Regions from separate parts of the Kitasatospora sp. NPDC086801 genome, predicted to be linked through region 1. Evidence: riboswitches for the same ligand, from Rfam matches in the RefSeq annotation. Region 1 holds a riboswitch; the other holds the start of a gene.

Region 1 (7,195 bases):
CCAACTGCCATGCTGACCCGGTCACGGGTTCTATCACCCCACTTGTCCGACCGGACTTTCGCACGTCTGTACGCCTGTACGCCTGCCGAACGCCTCATGAACGGAGTGACCATGGCCGCTCTCTCCCGCCGCACCCTGCTGGCCGCCGGTGCGGCCTCCGCCGCCACCCTGGCGGCCGGCTGCGGCAGCAACGGCTCCGACGGCGACAAGGAACCGAGGATCGGCTCGGCCGTCCCCCCTGCCGGCACGGCCGGCGAGCAGGGCGCCGACCCCACGGACTCCCCGGCGCCGCAGCCCGTCCTGATCGGCGACGGCTCCACCTCCGACACCGGGGACCAGCCCCACCAGCCCACCCCCGAACGGCTCAAGACCGGCGAACGCCCGCCGCAGTTCGTGGTCTTCTCCTGGGACGGCGCCGGCGAACTCGACAACGGCCTGTTCGCCCGCTTCCGCCGGCTGGCGCAGGAGCACAACGCGTCGATGACCTTCTTCCTCAGCGGCCTCTACCTGCTGCCCGAGTCCAAGAAGGACCTCTACCGCCCCCCGCAGCACAAGGTCGGCGCCTCCGAGATCGGCTACCTCACCGACCAGCACATCCACGACACCCTGGAGAACGTGCACGCGGCCTGGCTGGAGGGCCACGAGATCGGCACCCACTTCAACGGCCACTTCTGCGGCGCCACCGGCGTCGGCAAGTGGTCCCCGGAGGAGTGGGACAGCGAGATCCAGCAGGCCATGGACTTCGTGACGAACTGGCGCACCAACACCGGCTTCACCGACCTGCCGGCGCTGCCCTTCGACTACCGCAAGGAGCTGATCGGCAGCCGCACCCCCTGCCTGGAGGGCCAGCGCAACCTGCTGCCCACCGCGGTCAAGCGCGGCTGGCGCTACGACAGCAGCGGCAACGGCACCCAGGTGTGGCCGCAGAAGATCCAGGGCGGCGCGCTCTGGGACCTCCCGCTGCAGTCCATCCCCTTCCCCGGGCACACCTTCCAGGTGCTGTCGATGGACTACAACATCATGTTCAACCAGTGCGGCCCCAACACCAAGGCCGACCCGGCGCTCTACCCGGGCTTCCAGGCCCAGGCCCGCGACGCCTACCTGATGGGCTTCGACCGCACCTACAACGGCAACCGGGCGCCGTACGTCATCGGCAACCACTTCGAGGAGTGGAACGGCGGCATCTACATGAACGCCGTCGAGGACGTGCTCCGGACGATCGCGGGCAAGCCGGAGGTCCGGCTGGTCTCCTTCCGCCAGTTGGTGGACTGGCTGGACGCCCAGGACCCGGCGGTGCTGCGCAAGCTCCAGGGCCTCGCCGCGGGCCAGGCGCCGACCGGCGGCTGGGAGGCCTTCCTCGGCACCCCCGGCGCGCCGCCGGTGCCCGCCGCCACCGCTGCCGCGGCCGGCTGACCCTCAGGACCTCGCCCGGACCCGGCCGGAGAGCAACGCGCCCAGCAGGGCCACGCCGGCCATGGCCAGCAGGATCGCCGCGAAGGCCCCGGGTGAGCCGGCGGCCCCGGCACCCTCGTGGGCGGCGGCGAGCGAGCCGCCGCCCAGCGCCGCGAACATCACCCCCGCCAGGCCCGTCAGCAGGACGTTGCCCAGCGCGTCGCTCATCTGCAGGGCCGCCGAGTTCGCCCCGGCGTCCTCCGGCGCCGAGAGCTTCATCATCAGCACGCTGACGCTCGCGATCGTCAGCCCCATCCCGATCCCGCCGACGCCCCAGGCCACCGCCGCCGCCCAGGCCGGCACCGCCGGGACCAGCACCAGCGTGGTGCCCGCGATCGCCACCGCGGTCAGCACGAAGCCGCCCCGGATCATCGCCTCGCGGTAGCGCTCGGCTCCCGGCCGTCCCTGCAGCCAGGAGCCCAGCGCCCAGGTGAGCCCGCCGCTGGTCAGGGTGAGCCCCGACAGCGTCGGCGAGAGGCCGCGCTCGGTGGTCATCATCAGCGGGACGAACGCCTCGGCCCCGAGGAACGCCCCGGCCGCCAGTCCGCGCAGCAGGATCACCGACGGCAGCCCCCGACCGGCCCGCAGGGTCCGCGCGGGCAACAGCCCCAGGACGGCCGGCACCAGCAGCGCCGCCCCGGCGATCCCGGGGAGCAACCCGATCAGGTCGCGCCGCTGGCCCGCGTACTGCAGCAGGCCGGCACCGAGCGCGGCCATCGCGGCCAGCAGGGTGCGGCGGCGGTCGAAGTCCGCGCCCCTGGCCACCGGGTGCTCCCGCTCGGAGCGGGTCAGCGCGGGGCCCATCACGGCCAGCGGCAGCAGGATCAGCACCGGCACGGCCAGGAACACCCAGCGCCAGCCGAGGTGCTGGGTGATCGCGCCGGAGACCAGCGGCCCGATGATCGAGGGCAGCACCCAGGCCGAGGAGAAGGCCGCGAACACCGCCGGCCGCAGCCGCTCCGGGTAGGCCCGGCCGACCACCACGTACAGCGCGACGATCACCAGCCCGCCGCCCAGGCCCTGGATCGCCCGCCCGGCCACGAACACCCACATGCCCGGCGCCGTCCCGGCCACCACCAGGCCCACGCCGAACACCGCGATGCCGGTGAACAGCGGCTGCAACGGCCCGCGGCGGTCGCACCACTGCCCGGAGACGACCAGCGCGAACAGCGTGGTGGTGAAGTAGCCGGAGAAGGCGAAGGCGTAGAGCCCGAGGCCGTTCAGCTGGCGGGCCGCGGTCGGCATCGCGGTGTTGACGGCGGTCGCCTCGAAGGCGATCACCAGGACCACCGAGACGATCCCCAGCGTCAGCGCCCGGTAGCGGCCGCTGAGCACCCCGTCGCCGGGGTCGTCGTCGAGGGGTATCGGCACGGAGTCGACCGAGGTGGGGGAGGCAGTGGTCATACGTAACATCGTAAGGGCCGTCTGCCTTCATGACCCCTGACTCAGGTCGGTGACCAGCTCGGTCGCAGGGCCTAGGACCGGGGTCAGGGGAAGCGCGGGCGGGGGGTCAGGCGGAGGTCAGTGGAGCACCTTCAGGCCGACCACGCCGGAGACGATGAGCAGCAGGCAGCCGATCCGGGCCGCCGTCACCGCGTCCCCCAGGACGGCCATGCCGTAGAGCGCGGTGCCGACCGCGCCGATGCCGACCCAGACCGCGTACCCGGTGCCGATCGGGATGGTGCGCATCGCGTACGCCAGCCCGCCCATGCTCAACAGCAGGGCGACGCCGAAGACGAGGCTGGGGGTGAGCCGGGAAAAGCCCTTGGACGACTCCAGGGCCACCGCCCACACGGTCTCCAGGACACCCGAGATGATCAGAACGAGCCATGCCATGACGGCCTACCTCCGCAGTCCACAGCGGCCGGATTGCCGCTGAACTGCGCCGTCTTGTCGTCACCGGGTACGACGCGCTCGTCCGGGGTGGCCGGACACCGACCACCTGGTTCCGACCGTAGCACAAGCCGCCATACAGAATTTACATTCCACCGTTGACGGCCCCCCGCGCATTCCGCCACTATGAATTCACTGGCCGTGTGCCCGAGTGGCTTAGGGAACCGTCTGCAAAGCGGTACACACGGGTTCGATTCCCGTCATGGCCTCGCCGGAAATGGAATTGCCGGTCGACATTCCGTCGACCGGCAATTCCTGTTTCCGGTATTTCCAGGGCGGTCGGCCGGACAGGGCCTAACCGGACAGGGCCCAAGCCGCCGCCCCGTCCGTCAGACCGCGACCGCGTCCTCCGGCCGGATCGGCAGCCGGCCGACCGGCAGGCCGGTGGCCGCCCGGACGGCGGCGGCCACGGCCGCCGGGGCGACCACCGCGGGGACGGCGCTGACCGCCTTGGCCCCGAAGGTGGCGACCACGTCCCGCTCCTCCAGCAGGGCGGCGATCCGCACCTGCGGGGTGTCCAGCGCGGTGGGCAGCCGGTAGCCGGTGAGCGAGGGGTTCAGCAGCACCCCGCCCTCGGTGCGCAGGTCCTCCAGCAGGGCCAGGCCGACGCCCTGGGCCACGCCCGCCTCGATCCGGTCCTCGATCTGCCGCGGGTTCAGCGCCCGGCCGACGTCCTGGGCGACCGTCATCTCGACCACCCGGACGGCGCCCAGCTCGATGTCCACGTCCACCACCGCGCGCATCGCGCAGAACGCGATCGACACGAACGCGTCGCCCTGCCCGGACTCGTCCAGCGGCTCGGTGGGGTGCGGGCGGCACTGGGCGGTCGCCCAGAGCTCCTTGCCCTCCAGCGCCTCGGCGACCGGCATGCCGAGCACCCCGTCGTACGAGGTGATCTTCCCGTCGGCGATCTGGAGCAGTTCCACCGACATCCCGAAGTTGGCGGCGATCGGCTGCAGCAGCTGGTGGCGGACCATCAGCGCGGCGCGCTCGACGGCTCCGCCGGAGACCCAGGTGTGCCGGCCGCGGGCGGAGGGCCCGGCGATCGACTGGTCGCTGTCGGCCGGCGCGATGTACACCTCGCTGACGCCCAGCACGGTCTGCACGATCTGCCGGGCCAGCGTGGCGAAGCCCTGCCCGGAGTCGACGGCCGCGCAGATCACCGTGGCGTGGTCGCCGCTGACCCGCACGGTGGCGGTGGAGACCTCGTCCTCGCCCTCGGCACCGAGCATGTGCACCATGCCGACGGCGTAGCCGATCCCGCGCCGCACCGCCGCCGGGTCGCCGGCGCCGCCGGGCCCGCCCGGCAGCAGCCACTCGGCGTCCGGCTCGTCCACCGGCAGGGCCGGCAGCGGCTCGGCCGCGACGGCCTCCAGCAGCGCGCCGACCGGCGCCGGGCAGGTGACGGCCTGTCCGGTGGGCATCGGGTCGCCGGTGGCCATCGCGTTGCGGCGGCGGATCTCCACCGGGTCCACGCCGATCCGGGCGGCCAGCTGGTCCAGCTGCGACTCGTAGGCGAAGCAGGCCTGCAACGCCCCCTCGCCGCGCATCCGCCCGGCCGGCGGATTGTTGGTGCGCACCGCCCAGGCGTCCACGAAGACGTTCGGGCAGACGTACGGGCCGACCGAGAACGCGGTGGCGGCGGCCAGCGCCTCGGCGGAGACGTCCGCGTACGCGCCGCCGTCCAGCAGGATCTGCGCCTCGACCTTCACCAGGGTGCCCTCGGCGTCGGCGTGGTGGCGGTAGCGCAGCAGCGCGGGGTGGCGCGAGGTGTGGGTGTGGAAGGACTCCTCCCGGGTGAGGGTCATCTTCACCGGGCGGCCGGTGCGCAGTGCCAGCAGCGCCAGGGTGACCTGGAAGGAGAGGTCCTCGCGGTCGGTGGTGGCGCCGGGCACTCCGGTGGCCACCAGCCGGACCCGGTCGGGCTCCAGGCCGAGGCAGGCGGCGGTGCGGTCGCGGTCGCCGTGCGGGTCGGTCGAGGACAGGTGCAGTTCGACGCCGCCGTCCGGGCGCGGCACGGCCAGCCCGGCCTCGGCGCCGAGCGGGGCCGGATCCTGCCGGCCGACCTGGTAGAGGCCCTCGACGACGATCTCGCCGGCCGCGTCCGGGTCCCCGGTGCGCAGCGGCAGGTGGCGGAACAGGTTGCCGTCCGGGTGCAGCGGCGGGGCGGTGAAGGCCTGCTCGGGGTCGGTGACGGCCTCCAGCGGCTCGTAGTCGACCGCGATCAGGCCGACCGCCAGCCGGGCGGTGTCCGGGTGGTCGGCGGCCACCGCGGCGATCGGCTCGCCGTGGTGGCGCACCACGCCCGCGGCCAGCACCGGCCGGTCGGCGACGATCGGCCCGCCCGGGGCACCGTCCGGGGTGCCGTCCGGGCCGAGCGGCAGGTCGGCGGCGGTGACCACGGCGTGCACGCCGGGCAGCGCGAGCGCGGCCGCGGTGTCGATGCCCCTGATCCGGGCGTGCGGGTGCGGCGAGCGCAGCACCGCGCCCCAGAGCAGCCCCTCGGCCCACAGGTCGGCCGCGTACGGGTAGATGCCGAGCGCCTTGGGCAGCGCGTCGCTGCGCAGCGGTGAGCTGCCCAGGCCGAACGGCTCCGGTGCGCCGCCCTCGCCGCCGTCCTGCTGGAGTGCTGCGCCGATGTCGGTAGGCGACGTCATGATGCGTGGTCGTCCTCGGGGAGCCGGATGCCGTGGGCGGGGGTGGCGCCGTACGGGACGCCGGCCGGGGCGGGGCCACCGGCCGGGGCGCCGTGCGGGGGCGTGGCGACGTACGGCGTGCCGTGCGGGGGCGTGCCGTCGAAGGCGGCCCCGGGCAGCGGCGTGCCGTGCGCGGGGGTGGGTTCGTAGACCGGGGCGTCGTACCCGGCGTCGTAGCCGCTCTGCTGCGGGTAGCCGCCGGGCACGTAGGTGCCGTGGGCGGGGGTGCCCTGGTACGGCTGCTCGGGGTAGCCCTGCGGCGGGTAGTAGACCTGGTCGTCGGCGGTCTGGGCGGGGATGCCCTGGACCGGCGTCAGGACGGCGGTGTCGTACACACCGGTGTCGTAGCCGCCCTGGCCGTCGCCGTACGGCTGGTCGGCGCCGGCCGGGGCCTGCTCGGCGGGCGGCTGCGGGACGTGCTCGATCCAGGCGTCGGCGTCGGCGTAGACCGGCGGTTCGGCGGCGGGCTCGGGTTCGGTGGCCGGGTCCGCGGAGGGCTCTTCGGCGGGCTGTTCCGCGGCCGGGGAGGCGGTCGGGGAGGCGGCCGGGGAGGCCGTCTCCTCCGTCTCCTCGATGTCCTCGGCGCGCGCGTCGGCGATGCTCTGGACGGCGGCCAGTACGCCGCGGTAGCCGGTGCAGCGGCAGAGGTTGCCGCAGAGCGCCTGGCGGGCCTCGACCTCGGTCGGGCGGTGGTTGCGCTGGAGCAGGTCGTGCACCGCCATCGCCATGCCGGGGGTGCAGTAGCCGCACTGCACCGCGCCGGACTCGGCCAGCGCCTGCTGGACGTCGCTCGCGCCGCCGGCGGCCGACAGTCCCTCGACGGTGTTGATCTCGCTGTCGGCGGCCAGCGCGGCGGGCACCAGGCAGCCGGCCACCAGCTGGCCGTCCACCTGCACCGAGCAGGCCCCGCACTCGCCCTGCTCGCAGCCGTCCTTGGCGCCGGCCAGGCCGAGCCGCTCGCGCAGCACGTAGAGCAGGCTCTCGCCGATCCAGGCGTCGGTGACGGGCCGTTCGAAACCGTTGACCCGCAAGGTGTACGAGGCGCACGGGCGCAGCTCGCGGCTGACCTGCGGGGTGAGGCCGAGCGGGTCGGCGTCGAGGGTCTCGATGGGGTCTGTGGTCACTTCAGCGCCCTTCCCAGTGCCCGTCGGGCC
Region 2 (7,195 bases), on a different contig from region 1:
GTGGGCGGCAACGGAGTTCGGCACCACCACCGACCCGGCCGCCACCGTCATCGCCGGCCAGAGCGCAGGCGGCCTCACCGCCGCCTTCGCCGCGTTCCGGCGCCCCGACCGCTTCGGCAACGCGCTCTGCCAGTCCGGTTCCTTCTGGTGGCCGGACGAGACGGAGTTCGACGAGGGCAGCGAGTGGCTGACCCGCCAATTCGCCCGCGAGCAACGGCGGGAGGCCCGGTTCTACGTCGAGGTCGGCCTCCAGGAGTGGATGCTGCTCCCACAGAACCGCCACCTGAGCGACGTCCTCACCGCCCGCGGCTACGACCTCGCGTACCGCGAGTTCAACGGGGGCCACGACTACGCCTGTTGGCGCGGCGGACTGGCGGACGGGCTCGCGCACCTGCTCGGCGGGCGGGCCGACTGACCGGAGGTCACCGGCACGATCCACGGGACACGAACGATCTCCGACTCCCGATCCCCAATCGCCGGTCACCGGAGCCCGGAGCCGTGCCACAGCCGCTTCCCCGCGCCCTGACCGCCGGGCCAGCGGTGCGGGCTACGGCGTGTCGGCCGGACGGTCCTGCGGGTCCAGGCCGGTACGGGCGAGCCAGGCGCCGGGGGCGGCGAGTTCGCGGCGCACCGGCACGAGGGCGCGCTCCGCCCAGATGCGGTTCACGGCCGCCGGGCCGGCCGTGTCCGCGAGGTGCCGGACGAACGCCTCCGCCCGGTCGTGGTCGTCGAGTTCCGCGCGCACGCCCGGCAGGCGGGACAGCAGCCGGCCGGCCAGGCCCCTCCGGCGCTCCGCCGCCGCATCGGTGCCCAGCAGACGCCGGGTGGCCCACCGGGCGTGCCCCTCCCACAGCGCGCCGAGGACGGGATCGTCCTCCCGCACGCCGCCGGACACCCGGTGGACGAGCAGCGCCGCGACCGCGTCGGCGCCCGGGGTGGGGCCGCACGCGCGCAACTGGGCCTGGTGGGTGAGCAGGTGCGCCAGCACGACGCGCAGCGGCACGGCGGGCAGGTTCGCCGGGGCGAGCAGCGCCACGCAGCCGCCGTCGCCGTACTGGACCATCCGGGCCGACGGCACGCAGGACACCGTGCGGTTGGAGCCCGCGGACGCGCCCGCCCCACGGCGCAGCGCGGCGTCGGCCTGCTGGCGCCGGGCCGGATCGGCGACGGCCGCCAGGGCGTCGCCCTTGCGGACGGCCGCGCGGACGCGGCGCACGTAGGCCTCGTGCTGGAGCGCGAACTCGTCGGGGTTCAGCAGCCGCAGGTACACCTCGGGGCCGAGGTCGAGGCCGGTGGTCTCCTCGACGGGCCCGGCGAGCTCCCCGACCAGGGCCCGGGCCTCGTCCACCAGGGCGTCCCACCGTCCGCCCGCCAGCTGCTCCACGACGATCTCGATCATGAAGCGGAACTGTACGTCGCCGGGACGGACGGCGGCCAAGCCGTCCCGTCACCCGGGCGTGTTAGCGTCGCCGTGGCGGCGCGCCGGTGCCCGCCCCGGACGAGATGTGCGCCGTACCCGGCCCGCCAAGACGACGCACCGAGGGAGACGTCATGGCCGCCGGTGCCCCGCTCGCCCGTCCGCTCGACGTGCGGTGGATCCACGGGTCCCCGTCCGCGAAGCACAACACGGACCCGGACATCCAGGTCCACGCGTACGACGAGCACACCGTCATCCTGCGGCAGAACAAGGCGGTCAACTACGAGGCGCCGTTCCTGTTCCTGCTGTTCGGGGCCGAGCGGGCGGTCCTGATCGACACCGGGGCCACCGCCTCCGCCGCGTACTTCCCGCTGCGCACCGTGGTCGACGGGCTGATCGACCAGTGGCTCGCCCGGTACCCCCGCAACCCCCACAAGGCCCGCGACGGCTACGGACTGCTCGTCCTGCACACCCACCCGCACGGCGACCACGTCGCGGGCGACGCGCAGTTCGCCGACCGGCCCGACACGACACTGGTCGCCGCCGACCCGGCCACGGCCTGGCCGTACTTCGGCTTCGACCAGGACCCGGACGCCGTCGCGCGGGTGGACCTGGGCGGCGGCCGGGCCCTGGAATGCCTGGCCACCCCGGGCCACCACCCGGCGGCCGTCACCTACTACGACCCGTGGACCGGGCTCCTGCTCACCGGCGACACCGTCTACCCGGGCCGCCTCTACATCGACGACTGGCCGGCCTTCACCCGCACCATCGACCGGCTGATCGACTTCGCCGAACGCCGGCCCGTGACGCACCTGCTCGGCTGCCACATCGAGATGACCCGCACCCCCGGCGTCGACTACCCCATCCGCACGACCCACCAGCCCGACGAGCCTCCCCTGCAGCTGACCGTCGGACACCTCCGGGCCATCCGCACCGCACTCGCCGACCTCGGCGACCGACCGCGCCGGCACGCCCTGCCCGACCTGATCCTCTGGCCGAGCGCCTGAGCCCATCGGCCAGGCGCTCGGTGATCAGTCCTTGTACGGGACGAGCCGCGAGAGGTCCAGTTCGAAGCCGAACGGCTCGGGAACGCTGATCGTCTCGCCGAACTCCCGCTCGGTCCTCGTGTGGTACCGGTCGTGGTTCGGCTCGGAGAACAGCGTGGCCGTCTGCTGCCGCGGGTCCACGATCAGGTAGAGCGGGAAGCCCATGCGCGGGTAGTCGCGGACCTTCCCCGTCCAGTCGTTCTCGGGACTGGACGGGGAGACGATCTCGACCGCGATCAGGGCCAACTCGGCGGGGATGTCGTGGCCGGCCAGGTCGATGACGTCCTCGGGCAGGTACGTGAGGTCGGGATTGCGCACGGAGCCGACCTCGGGTGAGGAGAGGTCGCTGTTCCCGGTGGGGAAGTAGCCGGGAGGGCAGTGCGCCTCGAACTGGCGTTGGACCAGCGCGAGGTTCAGCTGGTGGACCGACGACGGCGACGCCTGCATGACGATGATGTCGCCGGACAACTCCACCTTGTAGCCGTCCGGGAGACTGCGCCGGGCCTCTTCGAGAAGACGGTAGCGCTCAGGGTTCATGAGCTCTCCTCCAGTGCTCCGGCCACCGTACGGCAGCCGGAGCGGTTCAGGGCGCCGCGACCTCCCGGGGGAGGCGGGTGGTGAGGAGGGTGCCGGCGGCGACCAGGACGGCGGTGAGCAGGAGGGCGAGACGGTAGGGGCCGGGTGAGCCGCCGTCGGCGTTCAGGGCGCCGATGAGGGCGGCGGTGGCGGCGATGCCGAGGGCACCGCCGAGGGTGCGGACGATGGTGAACAGGCCCATGGCGCGGCCCATCGCGGGCCCGGGGACGTCAGCGAAGCCGGCGATCTGGACGGTGAGCACGGCGGTGCCCAGGACGAGCCCGACCGCGAACATCAACGCCCGTACGGCCCACGGGTTCTCGGCGAAGCCGAGGGCGGCCAGGACGAGTGCGGCGAGCAGCAGCGCGGGCAGGGCGAGGCGGCGGGGGCCGAGCCGGGGCAGCAGGCGGTCGACCACCTGGGAGGCGGCCATCAGACCGATCGCCTCGGGGAAGACGCTCAACCCGGCGTCGAGGGCCGAGGCCCCGAGGGCGGCCTGGTAGAGCAGCGGGAGGACGAACAGGGCGCCCATCAGGCCGGCCGAGGTGAGCAGGGCCAGCCAGGCGGCGGTGCCGAAGGTGCGGTCGGCGAGCTGCCGCAGGTCCACCAGTGGTTCGGCGGCCCGGAGTTGGTGGCGTACGGCGAGGCCGAGCAGGAGGAGCCCGGCCGCGCCGCTGAGCGCCACTCCGGGCGAGGACCAGCCGTGCGCCGGGCCGAAGCCGAGCGCGTAGGTGAGCAGCCCGAGGCCGGGGGTGGCGAGCAGGAAGCCGGGGGTGTCGAAGCGGCCCGCCGGCGGCTCCGGTTCGGCGCGCAGCCCGATCAGCCCGGTCACCACGGCCGCGACCCCGATCGGCACGTTGACCAGGAACAGCCAGTGCCAGGAGAGGTGTTCGGTGAGGAGGCCGCCGAGCGGCGGGCCGAGGGCGGGCATCAGGGCGGTCGGGACGATCAGGATCCGGCCCAGGCCGGCCCGCTCGTGCGGGGCGAAGGCCCGGAACAGCAGGGTCATCCCGACCGGGGTGAGCAGCCCGCCGGCCACGCCCTGGACGGCCCGCGCGGCGGCGAGCGAGCCGAGGCCGGGGGCGGCGGCGCACAGGGCGGAGGCGAGGGTGAACGCGGCCAGGGAGCCGAGGAAGACCCGTTTCACGCCGAACCGGTCGCCGAGCCAGCCCGCCACCGGCAGGCCGACGGCGAGGCCGACCAGGAAGGCCGTCTCGACGGCGTTGGCGGCCGAGACGGGCCGCCCGAAGTCCTCGGCGATGGTGAACAGCGCGGGGTTGACGATGGTCGAGTCCAGGCCGTTCATGCACATCGCGGCGGTGTAGACCACGACCACCGCGGCGCGCCCCGCGAGCAGGGGGCGCGCCGGGGCGGCCTCGACGGCCGGAGGGGTCACAGGTCGGTCCAGTGGGCGGTGATCCACTGCACGGCGTCGGCGCGCTCGCACGGGCCGTGGGAGACGTTCCAGCCGGCCGGGACGGCGGCGAAGGCCGGCCAGAGCGAGTGCTGGCCCTGGTCGTTGACGAGGGCGAGGAACTCGCCGTCGCCGTCGAAGGGGGTGGCGGGGGCGTCACTCATCGGAGGACTTCTCCAAGTGGTCGGTGATCACGCGGGCGATGTGCGCGATCGGGGCGGGCAGGGTCATGTCCTTGTGCGAGCAGGCGACGTCGGTGTTGTCGATGCGGCCGGACACGTACGGGGTCCAGAGTTCGGGCACCAGGGTCTCGTCGATGGTGTCGACGGTGGCGCGGAAGAACAGCACGTCGCCGTCGAAGGGGCGGTGGTCGTGGCCCCGGACGAGGTGGTTGGTGTTGAGGTAGATCCGGTTGAGGGCGGCGACGGTGGCGTCGTCGAGTCCGGCGAGCGGGCTGCCCTCGCGGCGCAGCAGTTCGGTGACGGCGGCGAGTTCGAGCGGCCGCCCGGCGAGGTCCTCGGGGCCGTAGCCGCCCATGGTGAGCAGCGCCTCCAGCGCCTCGGCCTGGTCGGGGACGGGCAGGTCGCGGAAGCCCTCGGCGGGGTAGGCGTCCAGGATCGCGAGCAACTCGACGGCGTGGCCCAGGTCCTGGAGCCGGACGGCGACGGCGTGCGCGATGATCCCGCCGGTGGACCAGCCGAGCAGCCGGTACGGGCCCTCGGGCTGGACCTCGCGCAGCCGGTCGACGTAGTGCGCGGCCAGTTCCTCCAGGGTCTCCGGCAGGGGCCGGGCCGCCGTGGCGGCGCCGACGCCCTGGGCCTGGAGGCCGTAGATCGGCAGGTCGGCGGGCAGGTGGCGGATCAGGCCGGTGTAGCACCAGCTGAGGCCGCCGGCGGGGTGGACGGCGAACAGCGGGGCGCGGCGTCCGGGCGCGGCGGGCCGCAGCGGGAGGAGGACGTCCAGCGCGTCGGCGCTCTGCGAGCCGGCCGCCAGGGCCGTGTCGAGGGCGGCGACGGTGGGCGACTGGAACAGGGTGCCGATGCCGACGTCCAGGCCGAGCAGTTCGCGGATCCGGCCGGCGAGGCGGACGACCAGCAGCGAGTGGCCGCCGAGGGCGAAGAAGTCGTCGTCGACGCCGACCGCCGCGACGCCCAGCACCTCGGCGAAGAGTTCGCACAGCTGCTGTTCGCGCGGGGTGCGCGGCGGCCGTCCGGCGCCGGTGGCGGGCGCCTCGGGGGCGGGCAGGGCGCGGCGGTCGAGCTTGCCGTTGGCGGTGAGGGGAAGCCGGTCGAGCAGGACGACGGCGGAGGGCACCATGTGGGCGGGCAGTTCGGCGGCGGCGTGGGCGCGCAGGTCCTCGGGGGTGACGGCGGCGTGGGCGCGCAGGTCCTCGGGGGTGACGGCGGCGAGGGCCCGCGGCTCCTCAGGGGTGACGGCGGCGAGGGCACCCGGCTCCTCAGGGGTCGCCGTGGCGACCGCGTAGCCGACCAGGCGCTTGTCCCCCGGGGCGTCCTCTCGGACGACCACGGCGGCGTCGGCGACGCCCGGGTGGGCGGCCAACACGGCCTCGATCTCGCCGAGTTCGATCCGGAAGCCGCGCAGCTTCACCTGCTGGTCGGCGCGGCCGAAGTACTCCAGGACGCCGTCGGCACGGCGGCGGGCGAGGTCACCGGAGCGGTACATCCGGGTGCCGCGTTCGCCGAACAGGTCGGCGTACGGGTCGGCGACGAAGCGTCCGGCGGTGAGGTCGGGGCGGCCGAGGTAGCCGCGGGCCAGGCCGGCCCCGGCGACGTACATCTCGCCGGTGACGCCGGGCGGGACGGGCTGGAGGTGCTGGTCGAGGACGTAGACCCGCAGGTCGGGGATGTTGACGCCGATGGTGCTGCCGCTTCCGGCGGCGGCGGTGGCCCGGTCGAGGGCGAGGTGGGAGACGTGCACGGTGGTCTCGGTGATGCCGTACATGTTGACCAGGGTGGGCGCGTCCTCCGGGTGGCGGTCGTACCAGTCGTCGAGCCGGGCCAGTTCGAGCGCCTCGCCGCCGAACACCACGTAGCGCAGGGCGAGTTCGGCGCCGGGGCGGTCCCGGTCGGCGGCGCTGAGCTGGTAGAAGGCGGACGGGGTCTGGTTGAGCACGGTGACGCGTTCGCGGGCGAGCAGGTCGAGGAAGGCCGCCGGGTCGCGGCTGACCAGGTGCGGGACGACGACCAGGCGGCCGCCGTGCAGCAGGGCGCCCCACAGCTCCCAGACGGAGAAGTCGAAGGCGTAGGAGTGGAAGAGGGTCCAGACGTCGTCGGCGCCGAAGCCGAACCAGTGGTCGGTGGACCGGAACAGCCGGACCACGTTGTGGTGGGTGACGGGCACGCCCTTGGGCCGGCCGGTGGAGCCGGAGGTGTAGATGACGTAGGCGGTGTCCTCGGCGCGCAGCGGGCGGGTGCGCTCGTGCTGGGCCAGCGGGGTGGCCGGGTGGGCGGCCGACTCCGGTCCGTCGACCAGCAGTCGGGGCACCTGGTGGGCGGGCAGCCGGGGTGCGGTGGCGCGGTCGGTGAGCAGTGCGGCGGGGGCGGCGTCGGCCAGCATGTAGGCGAGGCGGTCGGCCGGGTAGTCGGGGTCGAGCGGCAGGTAGGCGGCGCCGGACTTGGCCACCGCCAGCAGGGCGACGACGAGTTCGAGCGAGCGCGGCAGGGCGAGGGCGACGATGGTGCCGGGGCCGATGCCGTTGGCGGCCAGCAGCCGGGCCAAGCG

The links. Region 1 has a riboswitch for guanidine ahead of ACIPLC_RS32785 (SMR family transporter). Riboswitches for the same ligand answer to the same signal wherever they lie in the genome.
Region 2: linked by a shared signal. The riboswitch ahead of ACIPLC_RS12775 (MBL fold metallo-hydrolase) and the one ahead of ACIPLC_RS32785 (SMR family transporter) in region 1 are both predicted to bind guanidine.

What each region holds. Positions count from the first base shown of each region.
Region 1 covers NZ_JBIVAX010000047.1:13,032-20,226, reverse strand. The annotation lists gene ACIPLC_RS32795 (hypothetical protein) at 112-1,413, shown strand; gene ACIPLC_RS32790 (MFS transporter) at 1,417-2,856, opposite strand; gene ACIPLC_RS32785 (SMR family transporter) at 2,974-3,288, opposite strand; guanidine-III (ykkC-III) riboswitch at 3,332-3,397, opposite strand; tRNA gene ACIPLC_RS32780 (tRNA-Cys) at 3,483-3,554, shown strand; gene ACIPLC_RS32775 (xanthine dehydrogenase family protein molybdopterin-binding subunit) at 3,675-6,002, opposite strand; gene ACIPLC_RS32770 (2Fe-2S iron-sulfur cluster-binding protein) at 5,999-7,165, opposite strand; gene ACIPLC_RS32765 (FAD binding domain-containing protein) at 7,162-7,195, opposite strand, start outside.
Region 2 covers NZ_JBIVAX010000008.1:143,469-150,663, reverse strand. The annotation lists gene ACIPLC_RS12785 (alpha/beta hydrolase-fold protein) at 1-415, shown strand, start outside; gene ACIPLC_RS12780 (zinc-dependent metalloprotease) at 548-1,399, opposite strand; guanidine-III (ykkC-III) riboswitch at 1,472-1,539, shown strand; gene ACIPLC_RS12775 (MBL fold metallo-hydrolase) at 1,552-2,424, shown strand; gene ACIPLC_RS12770 (Uma2 family endonuclease) at 2,449-3,000, opposite strand; gene ACIPLC_RS12765 (DHA2 family efflux MFS transporter permease subunit) at 3,047-4,435, opposite strand; gene ACIPLC_RS12760 (MbtH family protein) at 4,432-4,617, opposite strand; gene ACIPLC_RS12755 (amino acid adenylation domain-containing protein) at 4,610-7,195, opposite strand, start outside.